3 regions of the Xenorhabdus siamensis genome follow, and region 2 is predicted to be linked to each of the others. Evidence: predicted binding sites of a transcription regulator. Region 2 holds the regulator's gene; each other region holds the start of a gene.
What was found. Region 2 encodes CRP, which controls carbon source genes, mostly activating them, when cyclic AMP is high. Its sites were predicted from a motif close to ATGTGANNNNNNTCACAT; they were not measured.
Positions count from the first base shown of each region.

Region 1: a site for CRP is predicted at 4,285-4,302, ahead of udp (uridine phosphorylase). Genes of this name have one in related genera too.
Region 3: a site for CRP is predicted at 1,961-1,978, ahead of cdd (cytidine deaminase). Genes of this name have one in related genera too.

Region 1 is NZ_JBBMXE010000003.1:93,993-100,480, reverse strand. It holds gene AAC852_RS02975 (DeoR/GlpR family DNA-binding transcription regulator) at 1-234, shown strand, start outside; gene denD (D-erythronate dehydrogenase) at 290-1,243, shown strand; gene AAC852_RS02965 (GntP family permease) at 1,257-2,636, shown strand; gene AAC852_RS02960 (GntP family permease) at 2,805-4,184, shown strand; gene udp (uridine phosphorylase) at 4,427-5,182, shown strand; gene AAC852_RS02950 (tyrosine-protein phosphatase) at 5,368-6,150, shown strand; gene AAC852_RS02945 (DedA family protein) at 6,260-6,488, shown strand, end outside.
Region 2 is NZ_JBBMXE010000005.1:398,730-405,217, reverse strand. It holds gene murQ (N-acetylmuramic acid 6-phosphate etherase) at 1-787, shown strand, start outside; gene murP (PTS N-acetylmuramic acid transporter subunit IIBC) at 831-2,294, shown strand; gene AAC852_RS05710 (LysE family translocator) at 2,296-2,901, opposite strand; gene AAC852_RS05705 (YheU family protein) at 3,062-3,280, shown strand; gene AAC852_RS05700 (phosphoribulokinase) at 3,403-4,272, shown strand; gene crp (cAMP-activated global transcriptional regulator CRP) at 4,679-5,311, shown strand; gene AAC852_RS05690 (aminodeoxychorismate synthase component II) at 5,508-6,083, opposite strand; gene ppiA (peptidylprolyl isomerase A) at 6,413-6,488, opposite strand, start outside.
Region 3 is NZ_JBBMXE010000011.1:44,223-50,710, reverse strand. It holds gene AAC852_RS11980 (NAD-dependent malic enzyme) at 1-806, opposite strand, end outside; gene cdd (cytidine deaminase) at 1,021-1,905, opposite strand; gene AAC852_RS11970 (CidB/LrgB family autolysis modulator) at 2,068-2,763, opposite strand; gene AAC852_RS11965 (CidA/LrgA family protein) at 2,766-3,206, opposite strand; gene metG (methionine--tRNA ligase) at 3,360-5,387, opposite strand; gene apbC (iron-sulfur cluster carrier protein ApbC) at 5,568-6,488, shown strand, end outside.

The DNA.
Region 1 (6,488 bases), on a different contig from region 2:
GAACATGGAATTTCCACTCCTCATGAAGAAAAGGTTTTGGTTAAACAGGCGCTTTTGGAAATTTCTCGTAGGAAAATATTAGTTTCCGATAGTAGCAAATATGGAAAATACGGTATGTTTCGTGTTTGTCCAATATCAAATATGAATGATATTGTATGTGATGGACAATTGCCAATATTAATACAGCAACAATTGCAGGAGTTAAGTTTGAAATTACATATTGTCAATATATAAGAAAATAGAGTCTTACTACAAAATAGTCCTAAGAGTCTATAAAGGAGAATTTTACATGAAAGTAATTATTACTGGTGGTGCAGGTTTTTTGGGCCAGCAGCTGGCTTCTGTTTTACTCAAAAACGATTACGGATTGAATTTTAAGCAATTAGTTTTGGTAGACATTAAGTATCCAATTTCTCCTATCAGAGATCCTCGGGTGCAATATATTGTATTAGATTTAGCCAAGGAAGGTGTGGCTGAAAGATTAATTGATACAAATAGTGATATATTGTTTCATTTGGCCGCTATTGTTAGTAGTCATGCTGAACAAGATTTTGATTTAGGTATGAAAATTAATTTTGATGTAACACGCTGTTTGTTGGAGGCTGCTCGTACACATAATCCATCACTAAAGTTTATTTTTACCAGTTCACTGGCTGTATTTGGGGGAAAATTACCGGAATTGGTAACGGATGATCATGCTGTTAATCCTTTATCTTCATATGGTACGCAAAAAGCTATGTGTGAATTGATGATTAATGATTATTCGCGTAAAGGATATGTTGATGGGCGAGTTCTTCGTTTGCCGACTGTTAGTGTCCGTTCAGGTAAACCTAATAAGGCTGCTTCATCATTTGCTAGTGGTATTATCCGTGAATCGTTGCATGGAGAAAGCAATATTTGTCCTGTTTCTCGCAATCTCGTATTGTGGCTTTCTAGCCCTGAAACCGTAATTAGAAACCTTATTTATGCAGCACAAATACCAGCAGAGAAGTTTACTATTTCACGAATAGTGAATTTACCAGGCATTAGTATCACAGTTGAAGAAATGATTGATGCATTGGAGAAAGTAGCTGGACGAGAGACGATAGATCTTATTCGTTTTGAGCCAGATGAAAATATTAATAGAATAGTAGCAAGTTGGCCGGGAAATTTTGATATTAGTCGTAGCATTGCATTAGGTTTTAGTGTCGACCATTCATTTAGTGATGCTATTCGTGCGTTTATCCGTAGCGAGATACATTAAAAAGGATTTTTATATGACATTATATATTCCAATCACTGGACTAGTAATAGCTGTATTTACTCTACTTTTTTTAGTCTTATACACTCGGGTTCATACTATTCTTGCTATGCTGGTTGCAACTATAATCGCTGGAATTACTGGTGGATTGGGCATAACTAATACTGTAGAAGTAATTACCAAAGGATTCGGTTCGACATTGGGTAATATTGGTATTGTGATTGGATTAGGACTCATGATGGGGCGGATACTGGAGGTTTCAGGTGCAACTGAACAAATCGCTTATAGTTTAATTAAATGGTTGGGAAAAAAGCGTGAAGAATGGGCTATGGCGATAACTGGTTATATTATTAGTATTCCCATTTTTGTCGACACAGCTTTTGTCATCATATACCCGATAATTAAGACATTGGCGAAAAAAAGCAAACGAAACTTATTAACCTTAGGAGTTGCGCTGGCTGGAGGGTTAGTCATAACCCACCATTTAGTTCCTCCAACACCAGGGCCGCTTGGTGTGGCAGGGATATTTGGAGTGGATATTGGGGCAATGATGTTAGTGGGTATGATATTAGCTATTCCATGTGTTATTGGTGTTACTTTTTATGCAAAATGGTTAGCGATTAAATATCCTGAATATTATTTTACTAATGAAGATCCAGAGTATCTTAGAAAAAATCATCAGAATTACATGGAGGAAAAGGCTAATAAATCCTTGCCGAATTTGTTTTTTTCACTGTTACCTATTATTGTCCCAATAACATTAATTCTAATAAAAGCAATTAATAATATTCTACTGGGAACTGAGGTAATTACGAGAAAAGAAAAAAATATTTATTTTCAGTTTATTGATTTCGTTGGTTCTCCTATTATTGCATTATCAATTAGTGTACTGTTGGCTATTTACATTTTAATGCCAAAAATCCGAAAAGAGGATATTATAGGGCATTTGGAAACAGGATTACAAACAGCGGGTATTATTCTATTGGTTACTGGTGCTGGGGGAGCGTTAGGAACTGTATTGCGTGAAAGTGGGACAGGGGAGCTTTTAGCACAGAATATCGCTAAATTGCCAATTACACCAATTTTGATTCCATTCATTATTGCAACGCTAGTACGTTTAATCCAAGGTTCTGGTACTGTTGCAATGGTTACAGCGGCTTCTATTTCCGTTCCTATCATCAGCGAGATACCAGGTATAAATATGTTGTTGGCAGCCCAAGCAGCTACCATAGGAGCTTTTTTCTTTGGTTATTTTAATGATAGTTTATTCTGGATGGTTAACCGGATGATGGGTATTAAAGATGCAAAACAACAGATGATTGTCTGGTCAATTCCGACAACAATTGCGTGGGGAATTGGGCTGTGTGGTGTATTGTTACTTAATCTCGTCATGTAAGTCATCGTAGCGCTCTGTAAAGGGCGCTTTTCTTTATTCTGTATATTCCAAATAAATCCTCATTACTTTAATTAAGACTTCAGGTTTCGTTACAGCTTGTAACAAGAACTTTGGCTGACATACCATGCACATTTATCGCCAATAATACAGATATTGAAACGGGGTTTTATGGTGGAGTTTTACATTCCAATTATTGGATTGGGAGTGGCGGTATTTACGCTGATTTTTCTGGTCTTACGTACTCGTATTCATGTACTTCTTGCCATGTTAATTGCTGCGGTTATCGCAGGAATATCCGGCGGTTTAACCATGAGCAATGTTGTTGAAGTTATCGCTAAAGGGTTTGGCTCGACATTGGGTAGTATTGGTATTGTGATCGGATTGGGAAGCATGATGGGGAGGATATTGGAAGCCTCTGGTGCAACTGAACAAATTGCCTATAGCTTGATCAAATGGTTAGGTAAAAAGCGCGAAGAATGGGCGCTGGCAATCACGGGTTATATCGTCAGTATTCCTATATTTGTTAATTCGGCTTTTGTGATCCTCTATCCTCTGGTGAAAGCATTGGCGAAGAAAGGTAAACGAAATGTACTGACGTTAGGAGTAGCATTAGCCGGAGGGCTGGTGGTGACTCACCATATTGTTCCACCAACACCGGGGCCGCTTGGTGTGGCCGGAATATTTGGAGTAAGCGTAGGTAAAGTGATGCTGGTGGGAATGATACTGGCTATCCCATGCGTTATCGGTATTACCTGCTATGCCAAATGGTTAGAGACTAAATATCCTGAATATCAGCTTGTTGAAACGGAAGAAAATCTGCGACAAATTCATCAAAGCTATATGGAAGAGAAATCGAACACGCCATTACCTGGCTTATTTATTTCTCTTCTGCCTATTGTTGTGCCTATCGTGCTGATTTTCACTAATGTTGTGAATGGATTATTGTTGAAAACAGCTCTGTTTATCGGTAAGGAAAACCATTTTTATTTTCAGATTCTTAATTTTCTTGGATCACCTATTATCGCTCTGGCAATCAGTGTATTGCTGGCGGTTTATAAGCTGATGCCAAATGTCAGTAAACAAGAGGTGATTGAACATTTGGAAACCGGATTACAAACCGTGGGTATTATTTTATTAGTGTCAGGTGCAGGAGGGGCGCTGGGAGCTGTATTAAATGAAGGTTCAACCGGCACAATACTGGCACAATATATAGCCAGTCTGACAATAACTCCTGTCTTGATCCCATTTATCATTGCGACGTTAATACGCATCATTCAAGGTTCTGGTACTGTGGCAATGATTACAGCAGCGTCTATTTCAGCACCTGTTATTAAACAGATACCGGATATTAATATGTTAGTGGCTGCTCAGGCCGCAATGATGGGAACACTGTTCCTCAGCTATTTTAATGACTGTTTTTTCTGGGTGGTTAACCGGATGATGGGCATTAAGGATGTGAGGCATCAAGTGATCGTCTGGTCGATTCCGACAACCATTGCATGGGGAATTGGACTGTGTGGCATATTGCTTCTTAATTTAATCTTGTAAATGATCCAACGGCGCTCTGTGAAGAGCGCTTTTTGTGATTGTTCTTCGAATATTATTTCCATTTCGGCTCTATACTCACCGTATTATTTATCACACATAAATGTGATTTAAATCACGATTTAATGTATGCGTTTCTTTTGGTTATTAACTAAAAGTGACTTTTATCACCAAAAAATGTCAGAGTATTCACTAAATTTAGGTATCTGTATTTTGATTTTGAATATTCCTGTTGAGGAGCCAATATGTCTGATGTATTCCATTTAGGTATTACCAAAAACGACTTACAGGGCGCAACTCTGGCTATTGTTCCAGGCGATCCTAACCGTGTTGAGAAGATAGCAAGATTGATGAATAACCCAGTCCATCTGGCTTCTCATCGTGAATTTACAACTTGGCGTGCCGAAATTGATGGTAAACCAGTTGTTGTATGCTCTACTGGTATTGGTGGTCCATCAACGTCAATTGTTGTGGAAGAATTGGCACAATTAGGTGTCCGCACTTTCTTACGTATTGGTACAACTGGAGCGATCCAGAAGAATATTAATGTAGGTGATGTGTTAGTGACCACTGCCGCAGTTCGTCTGGATGGAGCCAGCCTGCACTTTGCTCCGATGGAGTTCCCGGCTGTGGCTGATTTTGAATGTACCAACGCACTGTATGCAGCAGCAAAAGCATCAGGTTCCACAACGCACGTCGGTGTGACCGCTTCTTCTGATACTTTTTATCCAGGACAGGAACGTTACGATACCTATTCTGGTCGTGTTGTCCGCCGCTTTCAGGGCTCTATGAAAGAGTGGCAGGAAATGGGAGTGATGAACTTTGAAATGGAATCAGCGACTTTGTTGACAATGTGTGCAAGTCAGGGGTTGCGTGCTGGTATGGTTGCGGGTGTGATTGTTAACCGTACTCAGCAGGAAATTCCAGATGTTGAATTGTTGAAAAAAACAGAAAGTAATGCTTTAGGCATTGTTGTCGACGCGGCTCGTCGTCTGTTGTAATCACTCTATTCAAGGGCCGGAATATTCTGGCCCGATCATTTAATCTTTCTGTTTTCTCCACTTTATTTCATTCTGAAATCTGATAATGTCATAACATTTTGCGTTTATAACGACTGATTTCAATTACAGTTTGTTGCGATAATAGTCTGTTCCAATAACGTGTACTTCAATAAGAAAGAGTGATTATGACCACAACATTTCTATCTCATCCCTCATTACTTCCTTTGAATGGCGGGATCAATTTCCGTGATTTAGGTAATAAGACACTGAACAATGGTTCTAAGATTAAGTCAGGCCTGTTATTTCGTTCAGGCTCTCTGGACATGTTGACTGATAGTGATCAGGCTTTTTTGATGGAACAAAATCTTTTCCAGATCATTGATTATCGTGATAGCAGTGAAATTGAAGACAGGCCAGATCAAGTGTGGCGTGGAGCGAATTACCATCATGCTCCGGCTAACCCGCTTTCCAAAGAAGTTGATGCTAATCTGGATAGGTTGAGTCATGAAGCGCTGGAACAGTTTGATGCGCAAGATTTTATGCTGCGCCTGTATCAATTGTTACCAATTAATAATCCTGCTTATAAGACATTAGCTAAGTTATTGTTACAGCCAGAGAAAGGTGGAATTGTACAACATTGTGCTGTGGGTAAAGACAGAACAGGTGTTGGCTCTGCTCTGGTATTGTTTGCTCTGGGGGCAGATCTGAATACAGTGCTAGAAGATTATTTGGTGACAGATATCACTCTGGCACCGCATCGCGAATATCTATTGGATGAACATGCGAAAGTGATGAGTGATAGTGTGGTTGAAAAACTGGCTTATGTGTATTCAGTCAAGGAAGAATTTTTGATGACTGCACTAAACAGCATCAATGAACACTATGGTAGTGTAGATATCTGGCTGGAAAAAGACATTGGGCTCAATATTGCAGCTCGTGAAAAATTGCAACGTTATTTCCTCGAATAAATCTTTTTTAGGAGTAAATATTTTTTGAATAAGAATAGCAGGTTAGCATTGGTTAATTCATTTACTGCTAACCTGAAATCCGGTAAAGATTAACACAGGAAAGATTAATGTGAGTTTGCATGAAATCATCGAAGTCATCACCAATTTTGTAAGAGATCATGAAGCCTGGGCAATCCCCATTATTTTCTTACTCGCTTTTGGGGAATCTCTGGCATTCATTTCTCTGTTATTGCCAGCCACAATCATCTTATTAGGGCTGGGAGCTCTGATTGGTGAAAGTGGATTAAATTTTTGGCCGATATGGATAGCGGCTGCCGCAGGAGCCTTCTTCGGTGATT
Region 2 (6,488 bases):
CGTTGCGGTTGAGCAGACACTACCTCAGGTTGCTCTTGTCGTTGATAAAGTTGCAGAAGCTTTACGTCAGGATGGACGCTTAATCTATAGCGGAGCAGGAACATCAGGTCGATTAGGGATTTTGGATGCCAGCGAATGTCCGCCAACCTACGGCACCAAACCGGAACAAGTGGTCGGTTTAATTGCTGGCGGGCATCAAGCCATTTTGAAAGCCGTCGAAAACGCGGAAGATAATCGGCAATTAGGCGCAAATGATCTTAAGGCACTACACCTTAATAAAAAAGATGTGCTGGTCGGAATTGCCGCCAGTGGCCGGACACCCTACGTGTTGGGAGCGATGGAGTATGCCATATCAGTGGGAGCAACTGTCGCCTGTATCAGTTGCAATCCTGGCAGTCCGATGACCCGACTGGCTGATATCGCTATCACCCCCATTGTAGGACCAGAAGTTGTAACAGGTTCCTCCCGTATGAAAGCAGGTACAGCGCAAAAATTGGTGCTGAATATGATCACGACAGGAGCCATGATCCGTACTGGTAAGGTATATGGCAATTTGATGGTGGATGTGGAAGCCACTAATGCTAAGTTAGTTGAACGACAAAAAAATATTGTCATGGCTGCTACTGAGTGCAACAGGGAGACGGCAGAACAAGCCCTGAACGCCTGTAACGGCCACTGCAAAACTGCAATTGTGATGATCCTATCGGGGAGCAGTGCCGAAGAAGCCAAAATATTATTAACAGAACATCAAGGGTTCGTCCGTCCAACAATTTCAACCGTTCGATAATCATTACTTTTTCTTTGTGGAAGATAAACCGCAGGGGTGGTACGTGGCTAAAATTAATTCAGATATGCTGATTGAAATTCTTCACGCTATTGGTGGAGCAAGTAATGTCATACATAGTGGCAACTGCATGACCCGTCTGAGATTGACGTTACGTGATAGTTTGCTGGTCGATAAAACTAAATTGAAGCTAATTCCCGGCGTTCTGGGAGTAATTGAAAGTCATGAACAACTCCAAATTGTCCTTGGCCCCGGTAACGCCCAAACAGCGGCGGATATGATGAATGAACTATTAAGTTATGCTGATTATCCCGCTTCTGAACATCACTCAACAGAACATCACTCGGCAAATTTGAAAGAGATTGCCTCTTCCAATAAAAAACACCTCAAAGAGAAACAAACCCATCCAATCCATAAATTCCTTACCAAATTTGCTACCATTTTTACTCCTCTGATCCCCGGATTTATCGCTGTTGGTCTACTACTGGGCCTTGCGACTCTGCTGGAGCAAATTTTCATTCAAGGTGTTGCACAACCCAACGCTGTATTGGTTGAAATGATCGGCTATATGAAAATTTTCAGCAAAGGAATGTTCACTTTCTTCAGTATCTTGATTGGTTACAACGCGCAGAAGGCTTTTGGCGGTTCAGGCGTTAATGGTGCCATCATCGCTTCTCTGTTTATTTTGGGTTATAACCCTGACGCTCCCAGCGGCTTTTATTCTGGTATCAACAATTTCTTTGGCTTCCTCATCGATCCACGGGGAAATATTATCGGAGTATTGATTGCCGGTATTCTGGGAGCCTGGGTTGAGAAGCAGATCCGTAAGAGCATGTCTGCTGACCTGGACATGATCCTGACCTCAGCCATTACGCTGCTTATTATGGGCGCGGTTACTTTTATTGTGATTATGCCGATAGGCAGTTATCTGTTTACAGCAATGTCATGGCTTTTCACCAATCTAAATGGTAATCCATTCGGTACAGCCATTTTGGCGGGATTATTTTTGATAGCCGTGATGTTCGGTGTGCATCAGGGTTTTGTGCCAGTCTATTTTGCTCTGGTAGAAACACAAGGGTTTAATTCCCTGTTTCCGATTCTGGCAATGGCAGGAGCAGGGCAAGTAGGCTCTGCACTGGCGCTATATGTCAGAGCCAAAAAAGAGTCGTTATTACGCACTCAAATCAAAGGAGCTATTATTCCGGGCTTTTTAGGGATCGGTGAGCCCTTGATTTATGGTGTAACATTGCCTCGCATCAAACCATTCGTTACCGCCTGTTTTGGTGGCGCTGTTGGTGGTTTTTTTGTCGGCCTGATTGCCTGGTTTGGATTGCCCGTCGGCCTGAATACGGTTTTCGGTCCCTCCGGTGTGGTTGCCCTGCCCTTAATGACATCCCAAACAGGCATTTTCATGGGCATGGCAGTATACAGTGCAGGGCTGATTGTTTCGTATATCAGTGGCTTTGTGCTGACATTTTTCTTTGGCAGCAAGAATATTGATTTGAGCTGATTCAGCTAATCCAGATTAATGGTACACAAGCTGCTGTCAAAAGCCCCATCACGATATTGAAAGTAAACCATGCGGTACGGCTTTTTAACAAACGGCCAATCATAGCGCCTAAAATAAGCCATACCATTCCGGTGACTGTATTACACAATAACATCACCACGCTGATAACCAGAATGGAATGGATATATAAATCCCCTGTTAAACTATAGCTACTGATAGCCCCTAACCCCATCATCCATGCTTTCGGGTTCAAAAACTGCAATAGCCAGCCTTGATGGCTTTTAATGGGTGTCCCAAGGGATGGTGTAGCCTCCAGCCGTTTGTATTGTGCAGTCACCGTCTTCCAGGCCAGCCACAGTAAATACAGGCTACCGAGCACCTTCAAGCCGGTGTGTATGGTCGGATATACCAGCAGTAACGCGGCAATACCAAAAGCAGACAGCAACAGGACGCTTTGCATCCCAAAAACAATTCCCAACAACAGTATCAACGAACGGCGGAACCCAAAATTGGCACCAGATGATGTCAGTAACATATTGTTCGGGCCGGGTGTGATCGCGGAGATAAACATAAATGTGCTAAGTGAGAATATCAGGCTGGCGGTCATGGCGTACTTTATCCCTCAATTATTGACATTTCCTTTCTAAGAAAATAGCAGTATGTTATTTAGCATACAAGGCCAGTTAACAATGAAAGTTAAACTCAAAAAACATCCTCAAAGCTAAGCAATACCAGCAGCTAATATAATGTGATATGGAGCGACCACAATGATTATCCCGTGGCAACAAGTAGAACCCGATACTCTACTTAACTTGATCGAAAGTTTTGTCTTGCGGGAAGGCACCGACTACGGTGAACTCGAAAAAACACTGGAACAGAAAGTACAGGATGTAAAACGCCAGCTTGAGCGGGGTGAAGCCCTGCTGGTTTGGTCTGAATTGCATGAGACTGTCAATATCATGCCTAAGGAGATGTTCCGTCCATAGTTTCATATCATTTCTGGCTCAATAAATAGCATTTCATTCAACATCGGTTTGTTTTATTGGCCTGATACTGCTGATCACGAGAACGATCATCCCAATTTTTTATGATAAGGAGTCTGTTTCTTATGTCTGCCAAACACCCTGTCATTGCCATAACCGGCTCTAGCGGAGCCGGAACGACAACCACCAGTGTGGCATTTCGCAAGATTTTCCAACAACTCGGCATCACTGCCGCACTTATCGAAGGGGATAGTTTCCACCGTTATACCCGCCCTGAAATGGACGCAGAAATACGTAAAGCGAAAGAACAAGGCAGGCACATCAGTTACTTCGGGCCAGAAGCGAATGATTTCCATATGCTAGAGAAGACATTCTTTGAATATGGGGAAACAGGTGCTGGCCGCTGGCGGAAATATCTGCATACGTATGACGAAGCTGTTCCCTACAACCAAGTACCGGGTACATTCACGCCCTGGGAATCGCTACCATCAAACACCGATATGCTGTTTTATGAAGGATTACATGGTGGTGTTGTCACGCCGCAATACAATGTCGCCGAATTAGTTGATCTGCTAATTGGTGTTGTCCCCATCGTCAACCTTGAATGGATACAAAAACTCATTCGCGATACCAGTGAACGCGGGCATTCAAGGGAGGCGGTTATGGATTCCGTGGTTCGTTCGATGGATGATTATATTCGCTATATTACGCCACAGTTTTCCCGCACTCACATCAACTTTCAACGCGTTCCTACTGTTGATACCTCCAACCCCTTTTCCGCCAAAGCTATTCCTTCTCTAGACGAAAGTTTTATCGTCATCCGATTCCGTGGTCTGAGCCAAATCGATTTCCCTTATTTACTGGCCATGCTTCAGGGTTCGTTTATTTCCAGTATAAATACTATCGTCGTTCCGGGTGGAAAAATGGGACTGGCAATGGAGTTAATTATGGCTCCGTTAGTTCAACAATTACTGGAAGGCAAAAAAATTTCCTGAATTAAGCACAAGTTAATTATCAATAACGCAGGTAACAAAAAATAATGTTACCTGTGATAAAACACCCACTATTCACCCACTTATAAATGAAAATGTAGTAAATGGTGTTCTGCAAACAGATTTCTGGTAATTTATTAACTGGTTTTATATGCTGAAGCGATACAGGAGAAGACAGAAATGTTTTCCTGTGTTACAAACAAAAGTTACAAGCGAAGCTGGCAGGTTTTATGGGTCTGGATGACTACACCAATATGTTAGCATCCTTTATAAACCTATATAAAATTCTTACTTGTCAGTTTTTCAGCAAGTTAATATGTTAATCTATTGACTTTATAAAGCCAGCCTGATGAGAAACTGTCAGCTTCTCAGAACATAAAGGCGGAAATAACAACAGAGGATAAAGCGAATGGTTCTCGGCAAGCCACAAACAGACCCTACTCTTGAATGGTTTTTGTCACACTGCCATATTCACAAATATCCATCCAAGAGCACGCTTATTCATCAAGGCGAGAAAGCAGAAACGCTTTACTACATTGTTAAAGGTTCAGTTGCTGTTCTAATAAAAGATGAAGAAGGTAAAGAAATGATCCTCTCTTATTTAAATCAGGGGGATTTCATTGGTGAACTTGGATTGTTTGAAGAAGGGCAAGAACGTACTGCATGGGTGCGAGCTAAGAGCGCCTGTGAAGTGGCTGAAATTTCTTATAAGAAATTTCGCCAGTTAATTCAGGTTAATCCTGACATTCTGATGCGTTTATCCGCTCAGATGGCAAGCCGCTTACAAACAACATCGGAAAAAGTTGGAAACCTGGCATTTCTGGATGTGACAGGTCGTATTGCACAGACATTGCTCAATCTGGCCAAACAGCCTGATGCAATGACCCATCCTGATGGTATGCAAATCAAAATTACACGTCAGGAAATTGGGCAGATTGTCGGATGCTCCCGTGAAACTGTCGGCCGCATTCTGAAAATGCTGGAAGATCAAAACCTGATCTCTGCGCACGGCAAAACAATTGTCGTTTATGGAACCCGCTAGTTCTTGAAATTGCGCTTGAATTAGGCCAGTGCGGCCCATAGAGCACTGGCTTTTTGCTTTCCATCCTTCAGCTTCTCTCATCCCTTAACAAAATGAAACCCGCTGGTGCATAATTTAGTGATATCACCTGCCCACAAATGCTTCGTAAAAAAATGGCCGTAAACAGTAGCCAAAAGAGGAAGTAAATCGTTCTTCGTTAATATTTAAGAAAATTATTTAACAGTTCATGTCCTTGTTCACTCAGGATGCTTTCCGGATGGAACTGCACGCCTTCCAAGGGGAGAGTACGGTGACGTATTCCCATTATTTCATCCACATTACCATCATGCTGGCTCCATGCCGTAACCTCAAAGGATGCAGGTAACGTTTCTGCGGCAATAACCAAAGAGTGATAACGGGTAACTGTCAGTGGACGATTCAATCCCTTAAATACACCTTGCTGGTTATGGTGAATTAAACAGGTTTTTCCGTGCATCACCTCACGGGCTTTAACAACACTCGCGCCAAAAGCCTGACCAATCGCTTGATGTCCGAGACACACCCCCAAAATCGGCACTTTCCCGGCAAAATGTGAAATGGCTTCCAGTGAGATCCCTGATTCATCTGGTGTACAAGGCCCCGGAGAGATCACTAAATGAGTCGGTGCTAATTTCTCGATATCTTCAAGCTGTAATTCATCATTACGCTTAACTAAAACATTTGCCCCTAACTCACAAAAATATTGATATAAATTGAATGTAAAAGAGTCGTAGTTATCTATTATTAATAACATAGGAGTTCATCCTACTGATTTTTATAGTTTTATATATTGCGTTGTCCTATTGGACATTATGCGTTCTGTATCACGGTAAAATTAGGTAAAGCAGCACCAACGGTAGCGGGACAGTCATCATACCACATAGACATTTTTAAAATAGGGGCAGGGATTACCGCCAGACAGCGGCACATATCCACAGTGAGGTCTTTTTCGTGTGAAAACGTAGAGGAGTGAGAAAGGGAGACGGCACTTTAAAAACCCTGAAACTTCAAAAAGTGTAATAACAGGCCAATACCGTCTCATTCTCTATCTTTCAGGCAAAAAACGTGTTTTTCTCATCAAGGTTATTGGGAAACAACCTTTGCAGAAAGTATCACAATCGGTTTAACAGGAACATTTTGGTAAGGCCCAACATTTTCT
Region 3 (6,488 bases), on a different contig from region 2:
TCATTAAAGCAGCAAAGATCATTGCGGTAGCGAGTCAATAATGGCATCGCATTTTGTTGGGCAAAATCTTCAAATTGCAGCAGTACATTCGGCCAACGACGTTTTACAGCTTGAATGAATTCATCTACGAAATCATCATATTCTTTGCCTGTAATACGAGGCTGGCGCCAGCCCATGTACAGTGGATCGTTCAAGCGTTGCGGGTTATTCGTCCCCACATCCAACACGACAGGTAGGGTGTAGGCAGGGCTGATCCCGCCACAGGAGGTATATAAAGATAATTTACCGATAGGGATCCCCATTCCACCAATCCCCTGATCGCCAAGACCCAGGATACGTTCACCATCGGTGACAACGATGACCTTAACATTCTGTTTAGTCGCGTTTTGTAGCATATCATCAATATAAGCCCGGTTTGGGTAAGAGATGAACAAACCACGGGCACGGCGGTAAATGTCAGAGAAATGTTCACACGCTTCACCGACAGTTGGCGTGTAAATAATAGGCATCATCTCGCTGAGATGGGCGTCAAGAAGCCGGTAGAAAAGAGTTTCGTTGGTGTCCTGAATATTTCTCAGATAAATATGTTTATCTGCGTCATTTTTAAAATCGCAATATTGACGATAAGCACGTTCGGCCTGCTCTTCAATTGTTTCAACGGCTTGAGGTAATAAGCCATGCAGATTGAAATTGCTGCGTTCTTCTTCCGTAAAGGCGCTGCCTTTATTCAACAGGGGAAATTCCAACAGGATGGGGCCAGCGTAGGGAATATAGAGAGGACGTTTACTTTCGTGTTCCAGTTCCATGATGCTTACTCTTTGGACTAATCAATAACAAAATCGGCAAATCAGCGATAGATCCTAAGAAGATAAAAAAAATAAGTACAGTAAATGTTACTTAAATATGTCTATCATGAGCAAAAATGAGAGATAACATACAGAATTAGCTAATTAAATGTTATTTAATTTCTCATTTTTACCCAAAATTCTTCCAGAATAGCCATTTTTAGCAATGAAACTGTCAGAATGTATAGCACTCTGTCTGTTTACAGCCGAGGGAAATTAAGGTGGATTCAGTCGCATTCCATTGTGATAAATGATTGTTTTGCCCTTCTACTAATATTGCCCGTTTGATGGTTCGGCAATCACTGCCTGATAAGTTCATCAATATCAGTGCTGCCTGCAAAGGGGGTAAGCTCGGATTAAATGCCGCATTTTCTGCATAGCGACCGGTATAAACACGATTTTGCTCATCTATCAATGCAATACCTGAGTGGGAATGGCTATAAGGTGAATGACTCTGATTCGCAGCATCCAGCGCAGCCAGCACGAGTTCGTCATTGGTATCCAACTGATAGCCATGATGAATGCTATCCAGCAACAAGGGAGTATCTCCTAAATCACGTGGGCCGAATGCCTCTGGCAGATAGTCAGCCAACGTTAACCGTGGACGATCAGGTAAACAGATTTCCAATTTTGTTCCACTGTTTAATTCATTCATAAATTGGCGGCAATGGCCGCAAGGAGAACAATTAACAGTGACGGATAGCAATTTTTTCTCACCACGTAACCAGGCATGAGTAATGGCTGATTGTTCGGCATGGACAGTTTGCTGTAACGGAACGCCCACAAATTCCATATTGGCACCAAAATAGAAGTTTCCGCTCTCTCCTTGTGCAATGGCACCGACATGAAAGTGTGAGATAGGCGCAATGGAGCAGGCCGCAGCGAGTGGCAACAGGGCAAGTGCTAGCGCATGATCATCAAAGCCGCAGCTCTGCTTAATCGACTCCACCTGCTCTGTTGTCAGCATAGCCGGAAAATCATCATGACCAATGTAGGGCAATAGAGCCTTTTGCAATTTAGGTGTGATTTCTGACCAGATAGCGTGAAAACGAGCTTGCATAGAATAATCTCCAAATTAATCGAAGGTTATTCTAGGATGATCAGTTAGGTTTGTAATGTGATATATACCATATAATTAATGAAATTTATGTAACAAAGATATTATTTTAACAACTTATGTCAAATTTTTTACTATTTAAATGATTTTTTCACTTTTTGGTAACTAGCCAAAAAGGTGCAATAACACAGGAAATAAGAAAGGGGCAATTAATGAAGTAATAACGCCGCAAGTCATCAGTGCCAGCGAACTATATGCACCCTCGACATGATCTATTTCAGCACATCGTGCCGTTCCTACGGCATGAGAAGCTGTACCCATTGCCAGTCCTCTGGAGGCTTGGGTTTTAATTTTCAAGAAATTAAACAAGTTATGGCCAAAAATTGCACCTAAAATACCAACAGCAATGACACAGGCGGCACTGATGGCTGGAATACCTCCAATAGAATGAGCGACTGCCATGGCGATAGGGGTTGTCACTGATTTTGGTAATACAGAAGCCGCAATTTCAGGAGTAGCGCCTGCCCATAAAGCAATAGCTGTACCTGTGACCATTGCAGTAACACTGCCGATGAAGCAGATACTGATAATAGATTTCCATTGAGCACGGATTTGATGGAGCTGTTCGTACAGTGGAAAGGCTAGAGCAACAACAGCAGGTTGTAACAAATCATTCAATATCCGGCTACCGGCGAAATAGTGTTCATAAGAGGTATGAGTCAGCAGCAGCAGAGGAATAATGACTGCCATTGATATCAATAAGGGATTGAAAACAGGAAGTCTGAGTCGGACAGAGAGTTTTTTGGCTACATAAAAGACAGCCAGGGTCAATGGCAATGACCACCAGATATGGTTTAGCATTTTTATTTTCCCTCCTGTTGTGATGATTTCTGTTCTGATAATTGTTTTTTGTGATTAGAGCTGATAATAGTGCGTTCGCGGTGGACATAATGAGAGCTGTAAGCAACGGTAATCATGACGATGACGGTACTGATGATACAGGAAAGGGCAATCGGGAGTATCTGCTGGCTCAGTTGTGGATAATATTCCATAACGCCGACCCCGATGGGTAAAAAGAGCAATGTCATGTTTTTCATCAATAAGCTACAGCCCGGTTTTACCCAATGAGCGGGAATAATCTGAAGCGCCAGCAAACAAAACAGAAGCAGCAAGCCAATAATACTACCGGGGAGAGAGAAGGGGAGATGTGCTGAAATGAGATTCCCTACAATGAGGCATAAGTAGAGCAGCACAAATGCACGCAGATATCGCCAACCTGCCATCAGTACGTTTTGAAAAGACATAACGTATAATTCCTCAATACAAAGAGGGTTATCATACGATTAATACTGTTAATGTGCTATAGGTCACATTAAAAAGCGGGTTCAAAAAACCCGCTTTACTATTTTTCAGAGCATTAGCTTCTTAGAGCATCAGTTTTTCAGAATATCAGGTGATTATTTAACCTGCATACCAGGTTGCGCACCGCTGTCCGGGCTTAACAGGAAAATGTCTTTTCCTCCAGGACCTGCTGCCATCACCATGCCTTCTGAAATACCAAAACGCATTTTACGTGGAGCAAGATTAGCTACCATAACGGTCAGGCGGTTTTCTAATGTTTTTGGATCCGGATAAGCAGCACGGATGCCGGAGAAAACTTGACGAGTTTCACCACCAAGATCAAGGATCAATTTCAGCAGCTTATCCGAACCTTCAACAAAATCAGCTTGCTTAATCAATGCGATACGTAGATCAACTTTGGCAAAATCATCAAATGTAATGGTGTCCTGAATTGGATCATCTGCCAGAGGACCTGTCTGGGTTTTTTGTGGCTCAATGTTCTCTTTGGAGTCGTCTACCATTGCTTCAACTTTAGCCATATCGATACGGTTAAATAGTGCCTTAAATGGCAAAACATCATGATTCAGCAGAGGTTGCTGGATACCATCCCAAGTCAGTTCGGTATTCAGGAAGGTTTCTGCACGGGCAGCGAGACCCGGAAGAATAGGTTTCAGGTAAGTCATCAGCACGCGGAACAGGTTGATGCCCATTGAGCAGATAGCTTGAAGATCTGCATCCCGGCCTTCTTCTTTCGCCACAATCCACGGTGCTTGTTCATCAACATAACGGTTAGCGAGATCGGCCAATGCCATGATTTCACGGACAGCTTTACCAAATTCACGATGAGTGAAATCTTCTGCAATTCCCTGTGCGGCATCAACAAATTTCTGGTACAGCGCAGGATCAGCAAGCTGATCTGCCAGTTTGCCCGCAAAACGCTTATTGATGAAACCAGCGTTACGTGAAGCCAGATTAACAACCTTATTGACGATGTCACTGTTTACGCGCTGAACGAAGTCTTCCAGATTCAGGTCGATATCATCAATACGGGAAGAGAGTTTCGCTGCGTAGTAATAACGCAAGCAATCTGCATCCAGATGCTTCAGATAAGTCTCTGCTTTGATGAAAGTTCCACGAGACTTAGACATCTTAGTACCGTTGACAGTAATGTAACCGTGTACAAACACGTTGGTTGGTTTGCGGTAATTGCTGCCTTCTAACATAGCTGGCCAGAACAGGCTGTGGAAATAGACGATATCTTTACCAATAAAGTGGTAAAGATCTGTTTGGGAATCTTTCGCCCAGAATTCGTCGAAATTCAGGTCACCACGTTTGTCACATAGGTTCTGGAATGAACCCATATAGCCGATTGGTGCATCCAGCCAGACGTAAAAATATTTACCCGGTTCATCAGGAACTTCAAAACCGAAATAAGGCGCATCGCGAGTGATATCCCATTGTTGCAGACCTGCTTCGAACCACTCCTGCATTTTGTTTGCTACCTGCTCTTGCAAGGTGCCAGAGCGGGTCCATTGTTGAAGCATATCGCTGAAAGCTGGCAGGTCGAAGAAGAAATGCTCTGTGCTACGCATTTCTGGTGTTGCACCGGATACAACTGAACGAGGGTTGATCAACTCTGTTGGAGAATAGGTCGTTCCACACACTTCGCAGTTATCGCCGTACTGATCTTCTGCCTTACATTTCGGACAGGAGCCTTTAACGAAACGATCAGGCAGGAACATACTTTTTTCTGGATCGAACAGTTGAGAAATGGTTCGATTCTTAATGTAACCGTTTTCTTTCAGTTTCAGATAAATTTCTGATGCAAGCGCTTTGTTTTCTTCACTGTGCGTAGAATGGTAGTTATCGTAACTGATAGCAAAACCAGCGAAGTCCTGTTGATGCTCTTGGTGCACTTTGTCGATCATCTCTTCTGGCGAAATTCCTGCCTGCTGGGCTTTCAGCATGATTGGTGTACCGTGAGCATCGTCAGCACAGACAAAGTGCACCTCTTTGCCGCGCATTCGATGATAACGAACCCAAATATCAGCCTGAATGTGTTCTAAGATGTGACCGAGATGAATTGGACCGTTAGCATAGGGTAACGCACAGGTCACCAGTAATTTTTTCGCGACTTGAGACATAGTTAGGATCTGACTTCCATAAATTGAAAAGGGTTTTTGATGTTACCTGATCAGAAGCATTGTCGCTAGGGTAATGCGCGAACTTCATCACTTTTGTTTTGTACTTATCGTAAGCTATCTGCTTCTGCTATGATGGACGAACAGTTTTAGGTTGAAAAAGATAAATCAAAAGGAGCCGGGATGAACTCACAATCCCCCGAGCAGACCAATCCTGACCTGCTGAGAGAAAGCGTTGCGAAAATATTGGCAGCGTTCAAACATCCGACATTAGAACAAGATTTAGTGACTCTGAAAGCATTGCATCGTTGTACTGTTCTGGATGGGATATTACATATTGAATTAATGATGCCTTTCGTTTGGAAACGAGCTTTTGAAACACTGAAGGAAGAAACAATTCATCTATTACAAGCTGCTACAGGTGTAAAAGGTGTTGAATGGCGGCTTTCCCATGATATCTGTACCTTACGCAGAGCTAACAACTTACCGGGTATTAATGGTGTACGTAACATTCTGGCAATCAGTTCAGGAAAAGGTGGTGTGGGTAAATCCAGCACGGCAGTGAATCTGGCACTGGCTTTAGCTCAAGAAGGGGCAAGAGTAGGTATTTTGGATGCAGATATCTACGGCCCATCGGTTCCCAATATGCTTGGGACAGCCAAAGAGCGGCCGACTTCACCTGATGGTCTGCACATGGCACCTATTATGGTACATGGCATGGCGACAAATTCCATTGGTTATCTTGTCACCGATGATAACGCAATGGTATGGCGTGGCCCGATGGCCAGTAAGGCACTTATGCAGATGCTACAAGATACATTATGGCCAGATCTTGACTATTTGGTAATCGATATGCCACCGGGAACTGGGGATATCCAGTTAACATTATCCCAGAATATTCCCGTGACTGGGGCATTGGTTGTCACAACACCGCAGGATATTGCCTTAATTGATGCTATGAAAGGCATTGTCATGTTCCAAAAAGTCAACGTACCAGTGTTAGGTATTATTGAGAACATGAGCACCCATATCTGTAGTCACTGTGGCCAACATGAGCCGATTTTTGGCGAGGGAGGCGCAGAAAGACTGGCGGAAAAATACAAA